DNA from 2 places in the Kitasatospora purpeofusca genome. Region 1 is predicted to be linked to the other one. Evidence: riboswitches for the same ligand, from Rfam matches in the RefSeq annotation. Region 1 holds a riboswitch; the other holds the start of a gene.
What was found. Region 1 has a riboswitch for cobalamin ahead of OG715_RS36960 (CoA-acylating methylmalonate-semialdehyde dehydrogenase). Riboswitches for the same ligand answer to the same signal wherever they lie in the genome.
Positions count from the first base shown of each region.

Region 1 (4,180 bases):
CGGGCCCGCGCTCTCCCGCCGCGCACGGCACGCCGCACACCCGCCGCGCACGGCACCCCGCACACCCGCACCACCCGAGAACGGAGCACCACCCATGACCAAGGCCGATCTGGTCTTCACCCGCGGTCCCGTGCACACCGGCGACGCCGCCCGCACCCGGGCGACCGGTCTGGCCGTCACCGGCGGCCGGATCACCGCCGTCGGCCACGACGAGGTCCGGGACCTGATCGGCCCGGACACCGAGGTCGTCGACCTCACCGGCAAGCTGCTGCTGCCGGGCTTCCAGGACGCGCACATCCACGCCGTCTTCGGCGGTACCGAGCTGGCCGTCTGCGACCTCACCGGAACCGTCGGCGTGGCCGACTACCTGGAGCGGATCCGCGCCTACGCCGACGCGAACCCCGACCAGGAGTGGATCACCGGCAGCGGCTGGTCGATGGAGAGCTTCGAGGGCGGCCTGCCGACCCGGCAGCTGCTCGACTCCGTCGTCCCGGACCGTCCGGTCTACCTCACCAACCGGGACCACCACGGCGCCTGGGCCAACACCCGGGCCCTGGAACTCGCCGGTGTCGACCGCGACACCCCCGACCCGGCGGACGGCCGGATCGAGCGCGAGGCCGACGGCACCCCGAGCGGAGTGCTCCAGGAGGGCGCCACCGGCCTGGTGGCCCGGCTGGTGCCGCCGATCACCGCCGCCGACCGGCTGGAGGGGCTGCTGCGGGCGCAGCGGCTGCTGCACTCGCTCGGCATCACCGGCTGGCAGGACGCGCTGCTCGGCGAGTTCAACGGCCAGCCGGACCCGTCCGACGCCTATCTGACCGCCGCGCGCTCCGGCGCGCTGACCGCCCGGGTGAACGGCGCGCTCTGGTGGGAGCGCGAGCGGGGCGCCGAGCAGATCGCCGAACTCGTCGAGCGCCGCGCGGCCTCGGCGCACGGCCGGTTCCGGGCCGGCTCGGTGAAGATCATGCAGGACGGCATCGCGGAGAACTTCACCGCCGCGATGACCAGCCCCTACCTGGACGGCTGCGGCTGCGCCACCGCCAACTCCGGCCTCAGCTTCGTCGATCCGCTCGCCCTGCGCGAGTACGTCACCGCACTCGACGCGCTGGACTTCCAGGTGCACTTCCACGCGCTCGGCGACCGGGCGGTGCGCGAGGCGCTGGACGCGGTCGAGGCCGCCCGCGCCGCCAACGGCCGGCGCGACACCCGCCACCACCTCGCGCACCTCCAGGTGGTCCACCCCGACGACCTGCCCCGGTTCGCCCGGCTCGGCGCGATCGCCAACATCCAGCCGCTGTGGGCGGCGCACGAGCCGCAGATGGACGAGCTGACCATCCCCTTCCTCGGCCCGGAGCGGGCCTCCTGGCAGTACCCGTTCGGCGCGCTGCTGCGGGCCGGGGCCACCCTGGCGGCGGGCAGCGACTGGCCGGTGAGCAGCCCGGACCCGCTGGCCGGACTGCACGTCGCGGTCAACCGGCGGGAGCCGGAGGCCGAGGACGACCGGGTGTTCCTGCCCGAGCAGCGGCTCGACCTGGCCTCCGCGATCGCCGCCTACACGGCCGGCACCGCCCATGTGAACGGGTTCGACGACGCCGGGGTGCTCGCGCCCGGCCTGCTGGCCGACCTGGTCGTCCTGGACCGCGACATCCTCACCGGCCCGCCCGAGGAGATCGCGTCGGCCCGGGTGCTGCGCACCTACGTCGGCGGCGAGCTGGTCCACGCCGCCGAGTGACACCCGACTGACGTTCGACTGACGTCGCGTCAACTGCCGTCCGGGCCCCGGGGTGCTCCCCGGGGCCCGTCGCGTTCCCGACGGTGCGTGCTCCGACGCGCCCGGACGGCCAGGGGCTCTGGACTTACTAGGACGTCCAACTATATGGTCGGAACAGGTCCGCGGTGTCAGGGAAGCCGGTGCGAGTCCGGCACGGTCCCGCCACTGTGACCGGGGAGTTCGTCCTCGCAGGAGTTCGGCCACTGGCAGCCAGCCGGGAAGGCCCGGGGGCGCGCGTCGATCCGGGAGTCAGGATACCGGCCGCGGACGGTCCGTGTTTTCCACGAGGATGGAGACGACACGCATGAATCCGGGCTGCTCCCGTTCCACCGCCCCCGGCTGTGCTGTGCCGACGAGCCCCGGGGCGCACCAGCGCTGACGGTTCGTCAGCCGCCGCCGTCCTGCCGTCGGGCGCACCACCGTGCGCCCGCGCACCGGCGCGGCCTCCATTCCTCCTCTCCCCATCCTGACGAGAGAAGGAATCAATGCTTCCCGACCCCACCACCTCCGAGCCGATCGTCCCCGAACTCACCCACTTCGTCGGCGGCAAGCGCACCGCCGGGACGTCCGGCCGCTTCGGCGACGTCCACGACCCCAACACCGGGCGCGTCCAGGCCCGGGTGCCGCTGGCGAGCCGCGCCGAGGTCGAGGCCGTGATCGCCGACGCGGCGCAGGCCCAGCCCGCGTGGGCGGCCTGGAACCCGCAGCGCCGGGCCCGGGTGCTGCTGCGCTTCCTCCAACTCGTCGAGCAGGAACGGGACTCGCTCGCCCGGCTGCTCTCCGCCGAGCACGGCAAGACCGTCGCCGACGCCCACGGCGACCTCCAGCGCGGCCTGGAGGTGGTCGAGTTCGCGGCCGGCATCCCGCACCTGCTCAAGGGCGAGTTCACCGACAACGCCGGCACCGGCATCGACGTGTACTCGATGCGCCAGCCGCTCGGCGTGGTCGCCGGCATCACCCCGTTCAACTTCCCGGTGATGATCCCGCTCTGGAAGGCCGCGCCCGCGCTGGCCTGCGGCAACGCCTTCGTCCTCAAGCCCTCCGAGCGGGACCCCTCGGTGCCGCTGCGGCTGGCCGAACTGTTCCTGGAGGCCGGACTGCCGCCCGGCGTGCTGAACGTGGTGAACGGCGGCAAGGAGGCCGTCGACACCCTGCTGGAGGACCCCCGGGTGCAGGCGGTCGGCTTCGTCGGCTCCACCCCGATCGCCCAGTACGTCTACGCGACCGCGGCCGCCCACGGCAAGCGCGCCCAGTGCTTCGGTGGCGCCAAGAACCACATGATCGTGATGCCCGACGCCGACCTCGACCAGGCGGCGGACGCCCTGGTCGGCGCCGGCTACGGCTCGGCGGGCGAGCGCTGCATGGCGATCTCGGTGGCCGTCCCGGTCGGCGAGGAGACCGCCGACGCCCTGGTGGCCAAGCTGGTCGAGCGGATCGGCGCGCTGAAGGTCGGCCGCTCGGACGACCCGTCCTCGGACTTCGGCCCGCTGGTCGGCCGGGACGCGCTGGAGCGGGTCCGCGGCTACCTGGACCTCGGGGTCGAGGAGGGCGCCGAACTCGTCGTCGACGGGCGCGACTTCCGGCTGGAGGGCCACGAGGAGGGCTTCTTCCTCGGCCCCTCGCTGTTCGACCGGGTGACGCCGGGGATGCGGATCCACCGGGAGGAGATCTTCGGCCCGGTGCTGAGCGTGGTCCGCGCCGCCGACTACGAGGGGGCCCTGCGCCTGCCCAGCGAGCACGAGTTCGGCAACGGCGTGGCCATCTACACCCGCGACGGCGACACCGCCCGCGACTTCACCCGCCGGGTCAACACCGGCATGGTCGGCGTCAATGTGCCGATCCCGGTGCCGATCGCCTACCACACCTTCGGCGGCTGGAAGCGCTCCGGCTTCGGCGACCTCAACCAGCACGGACCGGACTCGATCCGCTTCTACACCCGCACCCGCACGGTGACCTCGCGCTGGCCCTCCGGGGTCAAGGAAGGCGCCAGCTTCACCATGCCGACGATGGGATGATCGCCGTGCACGATCTCACCGACGACCAGCGCGCGATCGCGGAGACCACCAGGGCCTTCGCCGACGAGCACCTCGCCCCGAACGCCGTGGAGTGGGACCTCGCCAAGCACTTCCCGGTCGACGTGCTGCGCAAGGCCGGCGAACTCGGCCTGGCCGGCGTCTACGTCCGGGAGGAGTCCGGCGGTTCCGGTCTCACCCGCCGCGACGGCGCGGTGGCCTTCGAGGCCCTCGCCACCGGCTGCCCGTCCATCGCCGCCTACCTGTCCATCCACAACATGGTCGCCTGGATGGTCGACCGCCACGGCGACGACGCCCAGCGCGCCCGCTGGCTGCCCCGGCTCTGCACCGCCGAGCACCTGGGCGGCTACTGCCTGACCGAACCCGGCGCCGGCTC
Region 1 covers NZ_CP108561.1:8,488,235-8,492,414, forward strand. The annotation lists gene OG715_RS36955 (amidohydrolase) at 95-1,732, shown strand; cobalamin riboswitch at 1,861-2,051, shown strand; gene OG715_RS36960 (CoA-acylating methylmalonate-semialdehyde dehydrogenase) at 2,257-3,786, shown strand; gene OG715_RS36965 (acyl-CoA dehydrogenase family protein) at 3,783-4,180, shown strand, end outside.

Region 2 (4,180 bases), 5.1 Mb from region 1:
CCATCGCCTCGGCGGCCGGCAGCGAGAAGCCCTCGTAGAGCGACGGCACGCAGGCGACCTCGGCCGAGCGGTAGAGGTCGACCAGCTCCCGGTCGGTCAGGCCGTGCCGGAACTCGATGTGCGGCTCCAGCCCGAAGGCGCGCACCGCGCGGGCGATCGGGCCGTCCTCCTTCTGCGGCTTGCCGACCACGACCAGGTGCGCGTCCCGTTCGGTGCGGACCTTCGCCAGCGCCTCGACCAGGTGCACCAGGCCCTTGAGCGGGACGTCGGCGCTGGAGGTGGTGACGATCCGTCCGGGCACCCGGGCGACCTCGTCCGACGGGGACCACAACCGGGTGTCGGCGCCGATCGGCACCACCGAGACGGCGCCCGGGGCGGCGCCCAGGTGCTCGGCGATCTCGCGCTCGGAGCTGCCGGAGACGGTGATGATGTGCTCCAGCCGGGCGGCGACCCGGCGCTGCATCCGGGTGAAGGCGTACCAGCGGCGCAGCGACAGCCGCTTCAACCGGCCGGGGGCGGCGTCCAGTTCGACCTGCCGGTCCACCGTGATCGGGTGGTGGATCGTGGTGACCAGCGGGAAGCCGTGCCGGGCCAGGCCGAGCAGGCCGTAGCCGAGCGTCTGGTTGTCGTGCACCACGTCGTAGCGGCCCCGGTGCCGGGCCAGGTACTGGCGGGCGCGCAGCGAGAAGGTCAGCGGTTCGGGGAAGCCGCCGGTGCGCATGGTGGCGTACTCCAGGACGTCCACCGCCCCCCGGTACTCCTCGCGCGCCGGGGTGCGGAAGGGGTCGTCGGCGCGGTAGAGGTCCAGACTGGGCAGCTCGACCAGCCGGACCGAACCCGGCCCCTCGACCTCGTCCAGGACGGGGTACGGCTGGGCGCCGATCACGTCCACGTGGTGGCCGAGCCGGGCCAGCTCACGGGAGAGGTGCCGTACGTAGACGCCCTGACCGCCGCAGAACGGGTCGCCGCGGTAGGAGAGCAGGGCAATCCGCAGCGGCTGCGCGGTCATCGTCGGCCCTCATCTCTGCTGCTGTCTGTGCTGCCGGTCGGTAAAGTAGATCAGGTTTCAGTGCGGTGTGGAGTTCACCGCTGACCCTGTGAACAATGAGAGACCTCGAAGATACCGGCCCGTAGCTTCCGCTCAGGATCCAGGGCTGGTGATTCGCGCCACGCCCGGGCGCCCCGCCCGGCCGACCGTGCCCGTCCGGAGCAGCCCCACCACTCTCGCGCCCGGGAGCGTCCTTGCCGTCACCGTCCTCACCTCCGCCCGCACCGCCCGCGCCGCCGGCGTCCACCCCCTCCGACACCCCCTCCGCCGCCCTCCCGCCCGGCGCCGCCCCGGCGCCCCTGCCGGCCGCCCCGATGGCACCGCCGCTGACCGCCCGGCAGGCCGAACGGCGGCGGCGGATCCTGCGGACCGCGACCGCGCTGGCCGCCCGCGGCGGCTACGACGCGGTCCAGATGCGGGAGGTGGCGGAGGGCGCGCAGGTGGCCCTCGGCACCCTCTACCGGTACTTCCCGTCGAAGGTCCACCTGCTGGTCGCGGTCATGCTGGAGCAGCTGCGCGGCCTCCAGGAGCAGGTCCGCCGGCACCCGCCGACCGAGCGCGAACCGGCGCCGCGGGTCGCCGAGACGCTGACCCGGGCGTTCCACGCGCTGCAGCGCGAACCGCTGCTGGCCGAGGCGATGGTCCGCGCGCTCTCCTTCGCCGACCGCTCGGTGGGCGCCGAGGTGGACCAGGTGTCCGCCGCCACCGGGCAGCTCATCCTGGACGCCATCGGGCAGTCCGGGCCGCCGACCGGGAGCCAGCGCGCCGCCGTCCGGGTGATCGAGCACACCTGGCACGCGGCACTGGTCGCCTGGCTCTCCGGCCGCGCCTCGATCGCCGAGGTCAGGGCCGACCTGCACACCGCCGCCCGGCTGCTGGACCTGCCCTGAGGCCGGCCCCGGGACCGGTCCGCCGCCGGCCCGGCGGGCGGGCGCCGAACTGGAACCTGTTCTCACCCCGGTCGGAGTGGAACGCCCGGACCGGCGGCTAGAGTCGACGGGCAGGACAACTCCATCCCGCTTCTCCTATTCCGGGGAAAGCCGGTGCGAATCCGGCGCTGACCCCGCAACCGTGAGCCCGGCGCCCGTCCGCCGGCGAGCCGGAGCACCCGGGGAGAGGCGAGCGGCCCATGCCGGGCGGACCACCGCCGGGCACCGTCGAGGTCCACGGAACGCCGGCCCCGGCCGGCACCGCTCATCGAAAGGCACAACTCCGATCATGCTGACCGCCGCCCGCGCGGGCGCCGCCGCCCTGGCCGCCGCGCTGCTCGCCGGCACCGCCGCCGCCACCCCGGCGTTCGCCGACATCCCGAGCCCCACCGCGAGCCTCGGCGCCGCTCCGCTCCCCGAGGGCCTGTACGGCAAGGGCGACCCCACCTACGACGCGGTGTGGCGGCAGTCCCTCGCCCTGACCGCGCTGACCACCGCCAAGGTGACCCCGGCCGACTCGGCCGTCGCCTGGCTGACCGGGCAGCAGTGCGCCGACGGCGGCTGGCCCTCGTACCGCGCCGACACCGCGACCGCCTGCGACCCGGCGTTCGAGGACAGCAACGCGACCGCGCTCGCGATCCAGGCGCTGACCACCCTCGGCGGGCACCAGGACGCCGTGGACAAGGGCGTCCAGTGGCTCAAGGCCAACCAGAACGCGGACGGCAGCTGGGCCTACAACCCCGGCAACCCGGGCGACGCCAACTCCACCGGCCTGGCCGTCAACGCCCTGATCGCCACCAGGAACGACCCGGCGGGCGTCGCCAAGGCCGGCCGCAACGCCTTCGACGGGCTCGCCGTCTTCCAGCTCGGCTGCGCCGCCCCCGCCGACCAGCGCGGTGCCTTCGTCTACCAGACCGCCCCGGCCGGCGCCCCCGCCGCCGAGCCCAACGCCCTCGCCAGCGGCCAGGCCTCGCTGGCCGCGGCCGGCGGGAAGCTGCCGGTCGCCAACGGCAACCGGACCGACGCCGCCCCCAAGGCCCTGGCCTGCGCCGACGGCGGCGCCACCGCCACCGCCGTCCCCCGGGCCGACTCCGGCGAGGCGGCCGGCGCCTACCTCACCGAGCAGCTCGCCGCGGGCGGCCAGCACCTGACCCTGACCCTGGCCGGCGCCGCGCCCACCCCCGACTACACCGCCACCGCCTGGGCGGCGCTCGGCCTGGTCCAGGGCGAGCACCCGCAGCAGGCCGCGGGCGCTGTCGACTGGCTGGCCAAGGAGGGCGGCAACTGGACCAAGGGCGGCACCGACGCCGCCGCCACCGCCACCCTGGTGCTGGTGGCGCAGGCCGCTCAGCGCGACCCGGCCGCCTTCGGCGGGGCCGACCTGGTCAAGCAGCTGACCGCGCTGGGCCCGGCGCCCAAGGCCGTCGGCGCCCCGTCCGCCAGTGCCTCCGCCTCGGCCTCGACCTCGGCCGGGAAGGACAAGGACAGCGGCATCGGCAAGTTCTGGCTGCTCGGCGTCGGCCTGCTGATCGGCATCGGCGGCGGGCTGGTGCTCAGCCTGCAGCGCAAGCGCGGCGCGAAGCTGTGACCCCTCCCGGCCGGGACCGGGAACCGCGTCCGACCACGGCCCCGGTCCCGGCCGCTGCCACCCCCGTCACCACCACCGCCGCCGGGGACAGGGCGGCGGCCCGGCGGCGGGTGGCGCGGGCCGCCCTGCGCTTCCTGGCCGGGGCGGTCGCCGGACTGCTGATCGTGCTCCTGCTCGGCGCCGCGCAGGCGCAGGCCGCCGGTTACCGGTACTGGTCGTTCTGGCGCTGGTCCGACGGCGGCTGGGCGTACCAGCAGCAGGGCCCCGCCGTGCACGTCCCGGCGGACGGCGAGGTCGAGGGCTGGCGGTTCGCCGTCAGCCCCGACGGCGGGCAACAGGCCGCCCGGCCCGGTCCGGCCGGGGACTTCGCCGCCCTCTGCGCCGGTACGCCCGCCGAGGCCGGGCGCAAACGGGTCGCCGTGGTGCTGGACTTCGGCGGCCCCGCCGACGCGCCCGCCCGCGAGACCCCGCCGGAGCCCCGGACCGCCTGCGCCGTCGTGCCGAACCGGGCCAGCTCGGCGGAGGTCCTGGCCACCGTCGCCCCGCCGCTGCGGTACGACACCAACGGGCTGCTCTGCGCCATCGCGGGCTATCCGCGCACGGGCTGCGGCGAGC
Region 2 covers NZ_CP108561.1:3,392,418-3,396,597, forward strand. The annotation lists gene OG715_RS14725 (glycosyltransferase family 4 protein) at 1-1,009, opposite strand, end outside; gene OG715_RS14730 (TetR family transcriptional regulator) at 1,243-1,938, shown strand; cobalamin riboswitch at 2,055-2,179, shown strand; gene OG715_RS14735 (prenyltransferase/squalene oxidase repeat-containing protein) at 2,267-3,565, shown strand; gene OG715_RS14740 (SCO2322 family protein) at 3,676-4,180, shown strand, end outside.
Region 2: it holds a riboswitch for cobalamin, as region 1 does, so the genes downstream of both, OG715_RS14735 (prenyltransferase/squalene oxidase repeat-containing protein) here and OG715_RS36960 (CoA-acylating methylmalonate-semialdehyde dehydrogenase) in region 1, are expected to answer to the same signal.